Regions from separate parts of the Streptomyces sp. NPDC001980 genome, predicted to be linked through region 2. Evidence: riboswitches for the same ligand, from Rfam matches in the RefSeq annotation. Region 2 holds a riboswitch; the other holds the start of a gene.

Region 1 (7,743 bases), on a different contig from region 2:
TTGCAGTGAAGGACGCCTTCGGAATGCCCCAGTCCCTGCTCGTCCTCGGCGGTACGTCGGAGATCGCGCTGGCCACCGCGCGCCGGCTGATCGCCCGCCGCACCCGCACGGTCTGGCTGGCGGGCCGCCCCTCCCCCGCCCTCGAACAGGCCGCCGGACAGCTGCGCGCCCTCGGCCCCGACGTCCACACCGTCCCCTTCGACGCGCTCGACCCCGAGTCCCACGAGACGGCCCTCGGCAAGGTCTTCGCCAACGGCGACGTCGACCTGGTCCTGCTCGCCTTCGGCATCCTCGGCGACCAGGCGACCGACGAACGCGAACCGGTGAACGCCGTACGCGTCGCCCAGACCAACTACACGGGCGCCGTCTCGGCGGGCCTGGTCGCCGCACGGGCCCTGCAGTCCCAGGGCCACGGCTCCCTGGTCGTCCTCTCCTCGGTCGCCGGTGAACGCGCCCGCCGCTCCAACTTCATCTACGGCTCCAGCAAGGCGGGCCTGGACGCCTTCGCCCAGGGCCTCGGCGACGCGCTGCACGGGACGGGCGTGCACGTGATGGTCGTACGGCCGGGGTTCGTCCGGACGAAGATGACGAGGGGCCTGGAGGAAGCACCGCTCGCCACGACCCCGGAGGCGGTGGCCACGGCGATCGAGATCGGCCTGCGCAGGCGCTCGGAGGTGGTGTGGGTGCCGGGGGCTCTGAGGGTGGTGATGTCGGCGCTGCGGCACGCGCCGCGTTCAGTCTTCCGGAGGTTGCCGATTTAATGCCGGCCACTGGGACGCGCCCCTTCAGGGGCGCTGGGGGTACCCCCGGCCGAAGGCTGGGGGAGGAACTGCGCGACCAGCCCCCACCGGCCCGCAGGCTACCGACTTGCGATGGTCCCCCGCTCCACATGCCCCACCTGAGGAGGCACGACAGAGCCCCCGAAGGCGTACTCATGCAGCTTCCGCCACACCCCGTCCGCCCCCTGCTCGTACAACGCGAACCCCGTACAAGGCCACTCGGCCTCGTAGTCCGCAAGTTCGGCGAACGCCCGGTCCATGGCGGCCTCGTCGATCCCGTGGGCGACGGTCACATGCGGGTGGTACGGGAACTGCAGTTCCCTGGCGAGCGGCCCCGACTCGTCCCGCACCCGTGCCTGGAGCCAGGCACAGTCCTCAGCCCCCTGGACGACCCTGACATAGACCACCGGCGACAGCGGCCGGAACGTACCCGTACCGCAGAGCCGCATCGGGAAGGGCCGCCCCGCCGCGGCGACCTCGCTGAGGTGTGCCTTAACCGCGGCCAGCTCCCCCTCGGCGATCTCCGCCGGAGGCAACAGCGTGACGTGGGTGGGGATGCCGTGGGCCGCGGCGTCGCCGAAGCCCGCGCGCCGCTCCTGGAGCAGGCTGCCGTGAGGCTCCGGGACCGCGATCGACACGCCGATCGTTACGGTCCCCACGTCATCTCCCGTCGGTCGTGGTGGGCGGACGCATGTCGGGTTCGTACCCGGGCGTCCGGCTATCGACTGTACGGCCACGGCCGCCTCCCGGGCAGCCGTGGCCGAAGTGATGTGCAGCGCTTCGTCTCGCTCAGTGCTTGGCGGGCAGGAAACCGACCCTGTCGTAGGCCTGGGCCAGGGTCTCGGCGGCGACCGCGCGGGCCTTCTCCGCGCCCTTGGCGAGGATCGAGTCGAGGGTCTCCGAGTCGTCCAGGTACTGCTGGGTGCGCTCCCGGAACGGGGTGACGAAGTCGACCATGATGTCGGCGAGGTCCGTCTTGAGCGCGCCGTACATCTTGCCCTCGTACTCCTGCTCAAGATCGGCGATCGACTTGCCGGTGAGGGTGGAGTAGATGGTGAGCAGGTTGGAGACGCCCGGCTTGTGCTCGGCGTCGTAGCGGATCACGGTGTCCGTGTCGGTGACCGCGCTCTTGACCTTCTTCGCGGTCGCCTTCGGGTCGTCGAGGAGGTTGATGAGGCCCTTCGGCGTGGACGCCGACTTGCTCATCTTGATCGACGGGTCCTGGAGGTCGTAGATCTTCGCCGTCTCCTTGAGGATGTACGGCTTCGGGATGGTGAAGGTCTCGCCGAACCGGCCGTTGAAGCGCTCGGCGAGGTCGCGGGTGAGCTCGACGTGCTGGCGCTGGTCCTCGCCGACGGGGACCTCGTGGGCCTGGTAGAGCAGGATGTCGGCGACCTGGAGGATGGGGTAGGTGAACAGGCCGACGCTCGCGCGGTCCGTGCCCTGCTTGGCCGCCTTGTCCTTGAACTGGGTCATCCGGCTGGCCTCGCCGAAGCCGGTGAGGCAGTTCATGACCCAGGCGAGCTGGGCGTGCTCGGGGACGTGGCTCTGCACGAAGAGGGTGCAGCGGTCCGGGTCCAGGCCGGCCGCGAGCAGCTGGGCGGTGGCGAGCCGGGTGTTGGCGCGCAGGTCGGCGGGGTCCTGCGGGACCGTGATCGCGTGCAGGTCGACGACCATGTAGAAGGCGTCGTGGGTCTCCTGGAGGGCTACCCACTGGCGGACGGCGCCGAGGTAGTTGCCCAGGTGGAACGAGCCGGCGGTGGGCTGGATGCCGGAGAGCACGCGAGGTCGATCTGAGGCCATGTTCACCATTCTCTCAGAGAGCTCGGGTGGATTCGGTGCGTGGGGAACTGCGGACCGTGGGGGCTGGTCGCGCAGTTCCTCCCCCAGCCTTCGGCCGGGGGTACCCCCAGCGCCCCTTTCAGGGGCGCTGCCCCTGACCGGTGTCGATCAGCCGAGGTCGATCTCCGGGTACAGCGGGAAGCCCGCGACCAGGTCCGTCGCGCGCTGGGCGATCTCCGTCGACACCTTCTCGTCCAGGACGTGGGAGGCCTTGCTCGGCGCGCCCGACTTCGTCGTGCCCGGCTCGGTCGCCGTCAGGACGCGGTCGATCAGGCCCGCGACCTCGTCCATCTCGGCCGTACCGAGGCCACGGGTGGTGAGCGCCGGGGTGCCGATGCGGATGCCGGAGGTGTACCAGGCACCGTTCGGGTCGGCGGGGATCGCGTTGCGGTTGGTGACGATGCCGGAGTCGAGGAGGGCCGACTCGGCCTGGCGGCCGGTGAGGCCGTACGACGTCTCGACGTCGATCAGGTTGAGGTGGTTGTCGGTGCCGCCGGTGACCAGGGTGGCGCCCCGGCGCATCAGGCCCTTGGCCAGCGCGCGCGAGTTGTCGACGATGCGCTGGGCGTAGTCCTGGAAGGAGGGCTGCCGGGCCTCGGCGAGGGCGACGGCCTTGGCGGCCATGACGTGCGGGAGCGGGCCGCCGAGGACCATCGGGCAGCCTCGGTCGACCTGGTCCTTGAGGGAGTCGTCGCACAGGACCATGCCGCCGCGCGGGCCGCGCAGCGACTTGTGGGTGGTCGTGGTCACGATCTGGGCGTGCGGGACCGGGTCGAAGTCGCCGGTCAGGACCTTGCCGGCGACCAGGCCGGCGAAGTGGGCCATGTCGACCATGAGGGTCGCGCCGACCTCGTCGGCGATCTCCCGCATGATCCGGAAGTTCACCAGCCGGGGGTACGCGGAGTAGCCGGCGACGATGATCAGCGGCTTGAAGTCGCGGGCCTGGGCGCGCAGCGCGTCGTAGTCGATCAGGCCGGTGGCCGGGTCGGTGCCGTAGGAGCGCTGGTCGAACATCTTGCCGGAGATGTTCGGGCGGAAGCCGTGGGTGAGGTGGCCGCCGGCGTCCAGGGACATGCCGAGCATCCGCTGGTTGCCGAAGGCCTGGCGCAGCTCGGCCCAGTCGGCCTCGGAGAGGTCGTTGACCTGGCGGGCGCCGGTCTTCTGGAGGAAGGGGACCTCGACGCGGTCGGCGAGGACGGCCCAGAAGGCGACCAGGTTGGCGTCGATGCCGGAGTGCGGCTGGACGTAGGCGTGCCGCGCGCCGAACAGCTCGCGGGCGTGCTCGGCGGCGAGCGCCTCGACCGTGTCGACGTTGCGGCAGCCGGCGTAGAAGCGGCGGCCGACAGTGCCCTCGGCGTACTTGTCGCTGAACCAGTTGCCCATCGCGAGCAGGGTGGCCGGGGAGGCGTAGTTCTCGGAGGCGATCAGCTTGAGCATCTCGCGCTGGTCGGCGAGCTCCTGGCCGATGGCGTCGGCGACCCGCGGCTCGATCCCGCGGATCACATCGAGGGCTGCGCGGTACGCGGTGGACTCGGTGGACAGGGGCGCGGACTTGTCGGACATTCGGGACCTCCGGACATGGCGTTCGGCATTCACGGTTCGGCCCAGGCGCACGGCACTCGGTCACGACGCGGGCCGCTCCCCGATGGTCGGTCCCATCCCAGCGCGCCAGTCACGGCCCGCGGATCACATTACCGGGCACGCCGGGCCCGAGGGCCGTGGCGTCCACCAGTCGGGCAGGGGCAGAGGGTAGGAAAGGGGGCAATCCCGCCGCGTTCCCTGGAGTCGCCGTGACCACTACGGAAGCCCTCGTCGCCGCCGCCGACGCGCACAGCGCGCACAACTACGACCCGCTGCCGGTGGTGATCGCGACGGCCGACGGGGCCTGGATGACGGACGTCGAGGGGCGCCGGTACCTGGACTTCCTGGCCGGATACTCGGCGCTGAACTTCGGGCACGGCCATCCGCGCCTGGTCGCGGCGGCGAAGGCCCAACTGGAGCGGGTGACGCTGACGTCGAGGGCGTTCCACCACGACCGGTTCGCCGCGTTCTGCACCCAGCTGGCCGAGCTGTGCGGGATGGAGATGGTGCTGCCGATGAACACGGGCGTGGAGGCCGTGGAGACGGCGGTGAAGACCGCCCGGAAGTGGGGTTACCGGGTCAAGGGCGTGCCGGCCGAGATGGCGAAGGTCGTGGTGGCGGGCGGGAACTTCCACGGCCGTACGACGACCGTGATCAGCTTCTCCACGGATCCGGAGGCACGGGCGGACTACGGGCCGTACACCCCGGGGTTCGAGATCGTGCCGTACGGCGACCTGACCGCGATGCGGGGCGCGGTGACCGAGAACACGGTCGCGGTGCTGCTGGAGCCGATCCAGGGCGAGTCGGGGGTCGTCGTGCCGCCGGAGGGCTATCTGGCCGGGGTGCGGGAGCTGACCCGGGAACGGGGAGTGCTGTTCGTCGCGGACGAGATCCAGTCGGGGCTGGGGCGGACCGGGCGCACGTTCGCGTGCGAGCACGAGGGGGTCGTACCGGATGTGTACGTCCTCGGGAAGGCGCTGGGCGGCGGGGTGCTGCCGGTGTCGGCGGTGGTGGCGAACGCCGAGGTGCTCGGGGTGTTCCGGCCCGGGGAGCACGGGTCGACCTTCGGGGGCAATCCGCTGGCCTGCGCGGTGGCTCTTGAGGTGATCGCGATGCTGCGGACCGGGGAGTTCCAGGAGCGGGCCGCCGAGCTGGGGGAACTGCTGCACCGGCGCCTGGCGGAGATGACCGGGAGCGGACGGGTGACGGCCGTACGGGGGCGGGGGCTGTGGGCGGGGGTGGACGTGGATCCGGGGGTGGGGTCGGGGCGGGCGGTGGCGGAGCGGCTGATGGAGCGGGGGGTGCTGGTGAAGGAGACGCACGGGGTGACGGTGCGGGTGGCTCCGCCCCTGGTGGTGGCGGAGGAGGATCTGGAGTGGGGGGTGGAGCAGTTGTGGGGGGTGCTGAGCGCGTAGGGGGGCGGACCGGTGCGTAGTCGGCTGCGGGCCGGTGGGGGTTGGTCGCGCAGTTCCTCCCCCAGCCTTCGGCCGGGGGTACCCCCAGCGCCCCTAGGCCGGCAGGATCACATGCGGCAAGAAGCGGGCGTAGTCGTCCGTCACCAAGCCCTGTGACTCGCGGATGCCCAGGCCCGCCGCCTCCTCGCCCACCACCCAGGCGCCCAGCACCACGTGGTTGCCGTCGAAGTCGGGCAGTGGGGCCAGCTCCTGGTAGCAGCAGGGCTCTTCGCGTGCGACGGGTTCGGCGCCCGGGGCGTGGACGAGGACACCCGCGCCCTCCCGGCCCAGCAGCGGCTTGCTGACGTATCCGCGGCCGGTCGCGAGCTCTCTCGGTCCGTCGACGTAGGCCGGGAGGAGGTTCGGGTGGCCGGGGTACAGCTCCCAGAGGATCGCCAGCAGGGCCTTGTTGCTGAGCAGCATCTTCCAGGCCGGCTCCACCCACATGGTCGTGCCGGTGCCGCCGCCGTTGTCCAGGGTGTCGAGGACGTGACCGGCGAAGGCGTCGGTGGTGAGCCACTCCCACGGGTAGAGCTTGAAGCAGGCCCGGATGAACCGGAGCCGGTTGTCGACGAAGCGGCCGGTGAGGGTGTCCCAGCCGATCTCCTCCATGGAGATCCAGTCGGTGGCGAGGCCCGCCTGTTCCGCCGTCTCCTTGAGGTAGGCGACCGTCATGAGGTCCTCGCCGAGTTCGTCGGCACTGGAGTGGGCGAAGTGCAGCGGGGCGCCGGGCGGGAGGAGGGGGGCCTGTTTCCGCCAGGCGGCGACCAGGCGTTCGTGGAGGCTGTTCCACTGGTCGGCGCCCGGGAAGCGGTCCTCCATCCAGAACCACTGCGCCGACGCGGCCTCCACCAGGGAGGTGGGGGTGTCGGCGTTGTACTCCAGGAGCTTCGCCGGGCCCGTGCCGTCGTAGCGGAGGTCGAAGCGGCCGTAGAGGGAGGGGAGTTCGGCGCGGCGGTGCCAGGACTCGGTGACGGCCGCCACGACGCGCGGGTCGGTGATCCCGAGGTCGGCGAAACGGTTCTCCGTGACGATGCGGTCCGCCGCCGCCAGGCACATCACGTGCAGCTCCTCGACGGCCTCCTCCAGCGTCTCCACCTCGTCGAGGGTGAAGGCGTAGTAGGCGCTCTCGTCCCAGTACGGGCGCAGGGTGCCGTCGGGGTGGCGGGTGAGGGGGTAGATCAACCCCTGTTCCTCGACGGTCCGCTGCCAGTCGGGGCGGGGTTCGGCCGTACGGCGTTCCACGGCGCGGTCAGCCGCCGGAGCTGCCGTGGCCGCTGCCGAAGCCGCCCCGCTTGACGCTGTGGCCACTGCCGGAGGAGCCGCCCGAACCGCTGCGCGGCTTGGTGAAGGAACCGCCGCTGACCCAGCCGCCCTTCTTCTTGCCGCCGTAGTAGTAGCCCGCGTCGACGGCGGACTTGGTGGAGGAGCAGTTCTTGTCGGAGACGACCTGGTAGCCCTTGGCCGCGGTGTAGCTGTCACGGTCGACGCAGCGCTTGTCGGGGTCGGAGGAGCAGGCGGTCAGGGCGGCGGCCAGCAGGCCCATGCCACCGAGGACGACCGTGCCCGAGCGCAGTTGCCGGCGCGTGTCTGCCATGTTCGTGCCCCCCCGTGCGATGCGATGTCCGGCGACAGCCTAGACCAGCGGTTTCGAGCCACCGCGGCCACCACCGACAGGGAGGGGATTGTCATGTACAGGTAAGAAAATCATGTGAAGTCGCCGGGCCCCTGTCGGCGCACCGCGCCCCGCCGGTACCGTCCAGCTGTCCGTAGGTGAACGATCAACTTCGGACTCTACGCGCGCAGAACACGTTCGGCCCCACAGAACCGCATTTCTCTCTACGCGCGCAGAACGACGCGCAGAACGACTCGTGACGCACCACCCGCACCGCCATCCCTCTCGCACCCCCCACCGATGGAGGAATGACAGATGCCCGGCTTCGCCATCCCGCGCCGCAAACTCACCACGGCCCTGGCCGTGCTCGGCCTGCTCACCGCCGCTGCCGCCGTCCAGGCCACCGGTGCCGCGACCCCCGCCCACGCGGCCACCACCTACCGCGTCCTGTTCGACGACGGCCACGCCGAGG
Region 2 (7,743 bases):
GATGATGCCGAAGAACGGCAGCGCGATGATGTAGACCTCCGGGTGGCCGAAGAACCAGAACAGGTGCTGCCAGAGCAGTGCTCCGCCGTTGGCCGCGTCGAAGACGTGGGCGCCGAACTTGCGGTCCGCCTCAAGGGCGAGCAGCGCGGCGGCGAGGACGGGGAAGGCGAGCAGGACCAGCAGGGCCGTCAGGAGGACGTTCCAGACGAAGATCGGCATGCGGAACATGGTCATGCCCGGCGCGCGCATGCAGATGATCGTGGTGATGAAGTTGACCGCGCCGAGGATGGTGCCGAAGCCGGAGAGCGCCAGGCCCATGATCCACATGTCGGCGCCGATCCCCGGGGTGCGCACCGCGTCCGAGAGCGGGGCGTAGGCGAACCAGCCGAAGTCCGCCGCCCCCTGGGGGGTGAGGAAGCCGCCGACCGCGATGGTGGAGCCGAGCAGGTAGAGCCAGTAGGCCAGCATGTTCAGGCGCGGGAAGGCCACGTCCGGGGCACCGATCTGGAGCGGCATGATCCAGTTCGCGAAACCGGCGAACAGGGGGGTCGCGAACATCAGCAGCATGATCGTGCCGTGCATCGTGAACGCCTGGTTGAACTGCTCGTTCGACATGATCTGCAGGCCCGGGCGGGCCAGCTCGGCGCGCATCAGCAGGGCCATCACCCCGCCCACGCAGAAGAACGAGAACGCCGTGACCAGGTACAGCGTCCCGATCGTCTTGTGATCCGTGGTCGTCAGCCACTTGAGGTTCCTCATGCCCCGCCTGTGTCCGGGCTGTACGCACCGGTCACACTTCACGGATGCGACGAGCGTCACGGAGAAGGGTGTGACGATCGGGAAGGTGCCGGACACGAACGGGACATGAGCAACGACGAGATCTTCGCCGCTGCCTATCGCGAGCACTACTGGGCGGTCAGCCGCTATGTCGCGCGGCGACTGGACGGGCGGACCGGCGAGGTGGAGGAAGTGGTGGCGGAGGTGTTCACGGTGGCCTGGCGCCGCCGCGCCGACCTGCCGGCGGCCCCGCTGCCCTGGCTGTACGGCGTGGCACGCAACTGCCTCGCCAACGCGGTACGCGGGTACGGGCGCCGGCGCCGGCTGCTGGACCGGCTGGGCAACGACCAGACCGCGCACGGGCGGCACATCGTGGCCGCCCCGGACAGCGAGCGGCCCGGCGCCTGGGTGCACGACGCGCTGGCCCGGCTGTCCCCGGCCGACCAGGAAGTGCTGCGGCTGGCCGCGTGGGAGGAGCTCGGGGCCGACGAGATCGCGGTCGTCCTGGGCTGCGGCGGCCGCGCGGCGGCGATGCGGCTGCACCGCGCCCGCCACCGGCTCAGAGCCGAGATCGACCGACTGCGCCCGCCCGCCGCCGAGGCCCTTCCCGAGGAACACCGCCATGGCTGACGAACTCGACCTGCTGCGCGCCGCCGACCCGGCGCCCGCCGACGGCCCCCACTTCGGCGACGGACCTCTCGACCACACCGCCGAACGGCACCTCGACCGGCTGCTGCACGACACCCACTCCGGCCGTCGGACCTGGGCCCGGCCGCGCCTGCTGTGGGGGCTGGCCGCGGCCGCCGTCGTGACGGCCACCACGCTGACCGTGCTGTTCGGCGGGCCCTCGGGCGCCCCGGCCGTCGCCGCACCCCGGCCGCTGACCGTCCGCGCCCACTCCACCGCTGTCCCGCTCGCCGAGGTCGCGGAACTCGCCGCCGTGGCCGCCACGGACGGCTCCCCGGCGCTGCGCCAGGGCACTCATGTGCAGTCCTGGAGCCTGGCCATGAGCGACGACAGGCCGCCGGTCACGCTGCCCGAGGAGCGGGTGGTGCGCTGGCGGGCGGACGGCACGCACACCGAGGTGGTCGTGGCGACCGACCCGGACCACGCGGGCCGGCCCGTCCTGACCGACACGGGCCGGGTCGAGGACGGCCATGTGCTCAGCCGGCAGACGTTCCCGCCGATGTGGGGCGACGCCCCGCCCCTGTCCACACCCCCGCACGACCCCGCGAAGCTGCGCGCCTACCTCATCGACCTGATCCACAGCGGCACCCTCACCACGTCCGAACTCCTCGACGCCACCGCGGAGTTGCTGGACAACTGGACGCTCGGGGCGCGCGAGTCGGCGGCCCTGGCCGACCTGCTCGCCGACGCGAAGGGGCTACGGCCCGCCGGCCAGGTCACCGACCGGCTGGGCCGCACCGGGCAGGCGTACGTCCTCGACGAGGGCACCGGCGGACGGCGGATGCTGATCCTGGACCCGGCCACCGGTGCCGTACTCGGCCTGGAGACCACGTTCACCCGGGACGACCCCGCGTACGGGGTGCGGGCCGGGGACGTCATGGAGTACCGCGCCTGGATGCGCTGACCCTCACACCCCGAGCTGCCGGGCGGCCGCCGCCACCGTCTGCTCCAGCAGCACGGCGATGGTCATCGGGCCGACCCCGCCCGGCACCGACGTGATCAGCGAGGCCCGCTCGACGGCGGTGTCGAAGTCGACGTCACCGACGTTGCCCTCGTTGTAGCCCGCGTCGAGCACGACAGCGCCCGGCTTGAGGTCCTGGCCCCGGATCAGCCGGGGCCGGCCGACGGCGGCGACCACGATGTCCGCCTCCCGGACGACCGCCGACAGGTCGCGGGTGCGGGAGTGGCAGTAGGTGACGGTGGCGTCGCGGGCGAGCAGGAGCATGCCGGCCGGCTTGCCCAGGATCGCGCTGCGGCCGACCACCACCGCCCGCTTCCCGGCCGGGTCGACGTCGTACGCGTCGAGCAGGCGCAGGATGCCGCCGGGGGTGCAGGAGACGAAGCCCGGCAGGCCGAAGCTCATCGCCGCGAACGACGCGAAGGTCACGCCGTCCACGTCCTTCTCCGGCGCGATCGCCTCGAACGCGGCCCGCTCGTCGATGTGTTCGCCGACCGGGTGCTGGAGCAGGATGCCGTGCACGGCCGGGTCGGTCGACAACTCGCGCAGTACGGCGACGAGTTCAGCGGTGGTCGTGGCGGCGGGCAGGGCCACGTGCCGGGAGGCGATGCCGGCCTTGCGGCTGCGGTTCTGCTTCATCCGGACGTAGGTGACGGAGGCGGGGTCCTCGCCGACCAGCACGGTCGCCAGACACGGCGTGACACCGGTCCGTGCGGTGAGGTCGGCGGCCCGCTTCGCGGTCTCCTCGACGGTCCGGCGGGCGACGGCGGTTCCGTCGTCCCCCAGTGCCTTAAGGGCCTGGGAGGTGCCCCCAGGCGGGCCTGGGTCATGCGGCACACTCCTGAGCTGGTTCGACCTTGATCGCCCAGGCGCACGGCATCGACAGTGCGGACCGCTCCCCGGTGGTGCTCCACCTCAGCGCCAGTCACGGCCCGCCTTCAGGGTAACCGAGTCGCTCGGTGTCTCCGGTGGCAGTGCGCGGTCCGCAGGAGCGCCCGCAGCAGCGCGGTGCACGCGCGGGGCCGCGGGCGGCGGGCGTGGCCCAGTGCCGCCCGCGCCGAGAAGGTCCAGGTCAACCGTGAGCTGACCTGGACCCGCCCGGTCCTTGCGACTACTCGTCCCATGCCTGGATCATGATCTGTTCGGCGATCTTGCCGTCGCGCAGCGTGATCATCGACTCGGCGAGCACCCGGACCCCGTCCCCGTACTCGCAGGACTCGCTGAAGGCGGCCTGGTCGCCCTGGACGATGCACTGGTCCAGGGTGTGCGTCATGTCGCGGCTGTAGACGTCGTCCAGCAGCGCGGCGATGTCCTGGCGGCCGTGCAGGACCTTGGGGTGGCTGGGCTGGGTGTTGCGGTCGATGATGCGGATCTCCGCGTCGTCCGCGTAGAGCGCCAGAAGACTGTTCCCGGTGTTCCCCTCTATCGCCCGGCGCAGCGTGTCGGTGTCGAACGTGGAACCCGTCGCGGTGCCCATGGTGACCTCCTGCGGGAGCCCGCGACCCGATGCGGAGCGGGCCGCGCGAGCCCCTCACATCGAGCGTCCCCCGCCCCGCCGGGCTCGGCAAGCGCAGGCCGCGCGCTCCGCCTTGCGGGTGAGGGGGAGCGGCTGCCCGTGTCCGGCCCGGCGCCGAAGCCGTTGCTGAGGACATGATCTCAACACGACGTATCGTCGCCGCCGTCGGCCTTGCCGTCGGGGTCACCGGCCTCGCCGCGCCGCTGGCGACTGCGGCCGACGCGAGCGCGCAGCACCCCGGGAAGCTCACCGCGCTCGGCGTGCTCGACTCGGTCACCCGCAGCGACATCCCCGCGGAGTACCGGGACAAGATGCCGAAGGTCTCGGAGCAGGTGCAGGGGCTGAACGGAGTCCACAAGCTCGGCGAACTGCACCAGGTCACCGACCTGGCCGCGCCCGCCATGGGGCTGGTGCCGGGCATCGAAGCCTGACCGCGCCGTACACCGAGGGGCCGTCCCGGCAGGGGCGGCCCTCCTCGTTGCCCGCTCTCAGTGCTGCGAGGCCAGGAACTGCGTCGCCGCCAGCTCCGCGTACAGCGGGTCCGCCGCCACCAGTTCCCGGTGTGTGCCCACCGCGCGGACCCGGCCCGCGTCCATGACGACGATCCGGTCCGCCATGGTCACCGTCGACAGCCGGTGCGCGACCACCAGGACCGTGGTCGACCGCGCCACGTCGGCGACGGTGTCCCGGAGCGCCGCCTCGTTGACCGCGTCCAGCTGCGAGGTGGCCTCGTCCAGGAGCAGCAGCCGGGGCCGGCGCAGCAACGCCCTTGCGATCGCCACCCGTTGGCGCTCCCCGCCGGACAGCTTGGTCCCGCGATGGCCGACCAGCGTCTCAAGACCCTGCGGCAGCCGGGCGACCAGACCGTCGAGCCTGGTCGTCTTCACCACCCGCGCGACCGCGTCCTCGTCCGCCTCCGGATTGCCAAGAAGCAGGTTGTCCTTCAGCGTGCCCGACAGCACCGGCGCGTCCTGCTCGACGTACCCGATGGCCGAACGCAGCAGCGGCAGGTCCCAGTCGGCGACCGGACGGCCGTCGACGGCGATCGTGCCGGACTCGGGGTCGTAGAACCGCTCGATCAGCGAGAAGACGGTGGTCTTGCCCGCGCCGGACGGCCCGACGAACGCCGTCATGCCCCGCGCGGGGACGTCGAAGCTGACGCCGTGGTGGACGTACGGCAGGTCGTCGGCGTAGCGGAAGCGTACGTCGGTGAAGGCGACGGCGGCCGGTTCGGCGCCGGCGGACGGCAACTCGGCGGAGCGGGAGGGGGGTTCGGCGGGCAGCCGCAGCGCCTCCTGGATCCGGGCGAGCGCGCCGGCGCCGGTCTGGTACTGGGTGATCGCGCCGACGACCTGCTGGATCGGCTGCATCAGATAGAAGACGTAGAGCAGGAAGGCCACCAGCGTGCCCACGCCGATCGCGCCGGTCGCCACCCGCGCCCCGCCCACCGCGAGCACCGTGATGAACGCCAGCTGCATCGCGAGCCCCGCCGTGTTGCCCGCCGCGGCCGACCACTTGGCGGCCCGCACGCTCTGCCGCCAGGACTCCTCGGCGGCCTCGTGCAGGGCGAGTTCCTCCCGGTGTTCGGCGCCGGACGCCTTCACCGTGCGCAGCGCGCCCAGCACCCGTTCCAGCGAGGCCCCCATCACGCCGACCGCGTCCTGCGCCCGGCGGCTCGCCCGGTTGATGCGCGGCACGATCGTGCCCAGCACCGTGCCCGCCGCGGCGATCACGACGAGGGTGACGGCAAGGAGCACCGGATCGACCACCCCCATCATCACCACCGTGGCGACCAGGGTGAGTCCGCCGGTGCCGAGCGCGACCAGCGAGTCCGTGGTGACCTCGCGCAGCAGGGTGGTGTCCGAGGTGATCCGCGCCATCAGGTCACCGGGTTCGGTCCGGTCCACCGCGGTGATCCGCAGCCTGAGCAGATACGACGACAGAGTGCGCCGTGCCCCGAGCACCACCGACTCCGCGGTGCGCCGCAGGACGTACGAACCCAGCGCGCCCACCCCGGCGTTGGCGACCACCAGACCCGCCATCGCGAGCAACTTGCCCGTGATGGAACGGTCGTGGGACAGGTCGTCGATCAACCCCCGGGCCACCAGCGGCAGCAGCAGCCCGGTCGCACCCGTCACCAGCGAGAGCGCCGCGCCGGCCAGCAGGGCCCAGCGGTGCGGCCGTACGTAGGAGAGGAGCAGCCGGAACACGGGCTCTTTCCTCGGGATCGTCGGAACTGCGTCTGCGGCGGTCACGGTGCTCCTCGTCCGGGCGGTGGGCGGCGCCCTCCGACGCCCCCAGGCTACGACGGCCGCTCCCGGCACCGGGGCCCGGTCAGCCGCGGGCGGAACCGAGCTTCGCCAGGGTCGCGTCGAGGTCGGCCGGACGCGGCCGGTTGTGAGGCAGCTTCGACAGGACCGCGGCCATCCCGCAGGTGTCGGTGAGCGCCGAGAACACCAGGCCGCCCGCGACCCCCGCCGACAGCAGCAGCCAGGCCGGGTGCAGCAGGCCGAGGCCCAGGCCCACGAGCACGGCCGACCCGGCGGTGAACCGTACCTGGCGCTCCATGGCCCAGGTCGCACGGGACTCGCCCCGCGGCCGGTGCAGTTCGTGACCGCGCTCGGCCCAGCCGCGCGTGCCGCCGGTGAGGGTGGCCGCCGGGATGCCGTGCTCGGCGAGGACCACCCGGGCGTTCTCGGCCCGCGCGCCGGAGGCACACACGAGGAGGAGCTCGCCGCCCGCGGCGCGGAGCGCGGGCAGGGCCCGGCGCAGGGCGTCCAGGGGGATGTTGTGGGCGCCGGGCACATGGCCGGCGGCGTACTCGCCGGGTGTGCGGACGTCGACGACGGTCAGCTCCGGCAGACGGGCGAGGACCTGGTCGGGGGTGAGATCCGGGTTCGGGGGAGTAGGGGTCATGGCGGGTGCGATCCTTCCTTGCAGTGATGAGCGACGGGTTCGCCCGAGGGGCGGGTAACATACCCCTACGGGTATGTGAGGAGTGGTGGTCGTGGAGCTTCAGTTCGAGGGCGACGAGCTCAAGTCGGTGCTGAACCGGCTACGCCGGGCGCAGGGGCAGATCTCCGGCGTGATCAAGATGATCGAGGAGGGCCGCGACTGCGAGGACGTGGTCACCCAGCTCGCCGCCGCCTCGCGCGCCCTGGACCGGGCGGGCTTCGCGATCATCGCGACCGGGCTCCAGCAGTGCATCGCCGATCCCGGCCGGAACGGGGCGGACGGTGAGACGACCGAGCAGATGAAGGCGCGGCTGGAGAAGCTGTTCCTGTCGCTGGCCTGAGCGGCAGCTCCCCGAAGGGGCGCTGGGGGTCCCCCCGGCCGATGGCTGGGGGAGGAACTGCGCGACCAGCCATGACGGCGCCGCAGTCGGCAGACGACAGTTCGCGGCGCTTCCAGCGGAGCGCTCAGCCCGTCAGCCGACCGCGTCGGCCAGCATGAACGCGGCCACCGCGAGCAGCGCACAGGCGAAGAGCCGCTGGAGGGTGCCCGCGGAGAGCCGGGCCGCGAGCCGCTTGCCGTCCCAGGCGCCGAGGATCGCGGCCCCGGCGAAGGGGCCCACGGCCGACCAGTCGACGTCCGCCGCCGAACCGGCGCGCGCCGCCAGCGCGGTGACCGAGTTGACCGTGATGACCAGCAGGCTCGTGCCGATCGCCGCGCGCATCCGCAGCCCCACGACGTTCACCAGGGACGGTACGGCGAGGAAGCCGCCGCCCACCCCGAGCACCCCGGTCACCGCGCCGAGACCGGCGCCCGCCCCGGCCACCCGGGACGCCCGAGCCGGTACCGGCGC

What was found. Region 2 has a riboswitch for ZMP and ZTP ahead of ABT137_RS32525 (bifunctional 5,10-methylenetetrahydrofolate dehydrogenase/5,10-methenyltetrahydrofolate cyclohydrolase). Riboswitches for the same ligand answer to the same signal wherever they lie in the genome.
Region 1: it holds a riboswitch for ZMP and ZTP, as region 2 does, so the genes downstream of both, ABT137_RS33945 (glycine hydroxymethyltransferase) here and ABT137_RS32525 (bifunctional 5,10-methylenetetrahydrofolate dehydrogenase/5,10-methenyltetrahydrofolate cyclohydrolase) in region 2, are expected to answer to the same signal.

What each region holds. Positions count from the first base shown of each region.
Region 1 covers NZ_JBEOYD010000028.1:593-8,335, reverse strand. The annotation lists gene dprE2 (decaprenylphospho-beta-D-erythro-pentofuranosid-2-ulose 2-reductase) at 6-761, shown strand; gene ABT137_RS33955 (2'-5' RNA ligase family protein) at 860-1,438, opposite strand; gene trpS (tryptophan--tRNA ligase) at 1,569-2,582, opposite strand; gene ABT137_RS33945 (glycine hydroxymethyltransferase) at 2,730-4,184, opposite strand; ZMP/ZTP riboswitch at 4,217-4,307, opposite strand; gene rocD (ornithine--oxo-acid transaminase) at 4,412-5,617, shown strand; gene ABT137_RS33935 (glutathionylspermidine synthase family protein) at 5,711-6,901, opposite strand; gene ABT137_RS33930 (hypothetical protein) at 6,909-7,253, opposite strand; partial or broken gene ABT137_RS33925 (hydrolase) at 7,587-7,743, shown strand, end outside.
Region 2 covers NZ_JBEOYD010000026.1:18,740-26,482, forward strand. The annotation lists gene ctaD (aa3-type cytochrome oxidase subunit I) at 1-759, opposite strand, end outside; gene ABT137_RS32515 (RNA polymerase sigma factor) at 865-1,407, shown strand; gene ABT137_RS32520 (CU044_5270 family protein) at 1,400-2,368, shown strand; gene ABT137_RS32525 (bifunctional 5,10-methylenetetrahydrofolate dehydrogenase/5,10-methenyltetrahydrofolate cyclohydrolase) at 2,372-3,259, opposite strand; ZMP/ZTP riboswitch at 3,279-3,361, opposite strand; gene ABT137_RS32530 (nuclear transport factor 2 family protein) at 3,534-3,899, opposite strand; gene ABT137_RS32535 (hypothetical protein) at 4,073-4,369, shown strand; gene ABT137_RS32540 (ABC transporter ATP-binding protein) at 4,427-6,193, opposite strand; gene ABT137_RS32545 (rhodanese-like domain-containing protein) at 6,273-6,854, opposite strand; gene ABT137_RS32550 (metal-sensitive transcriptional regulator) at 6,946-7,233, shown strand; gene ABT137_RS32555 (sulfite exporter TauE/SafE family protein) at 7,366-7,743, opposite strand, start outside.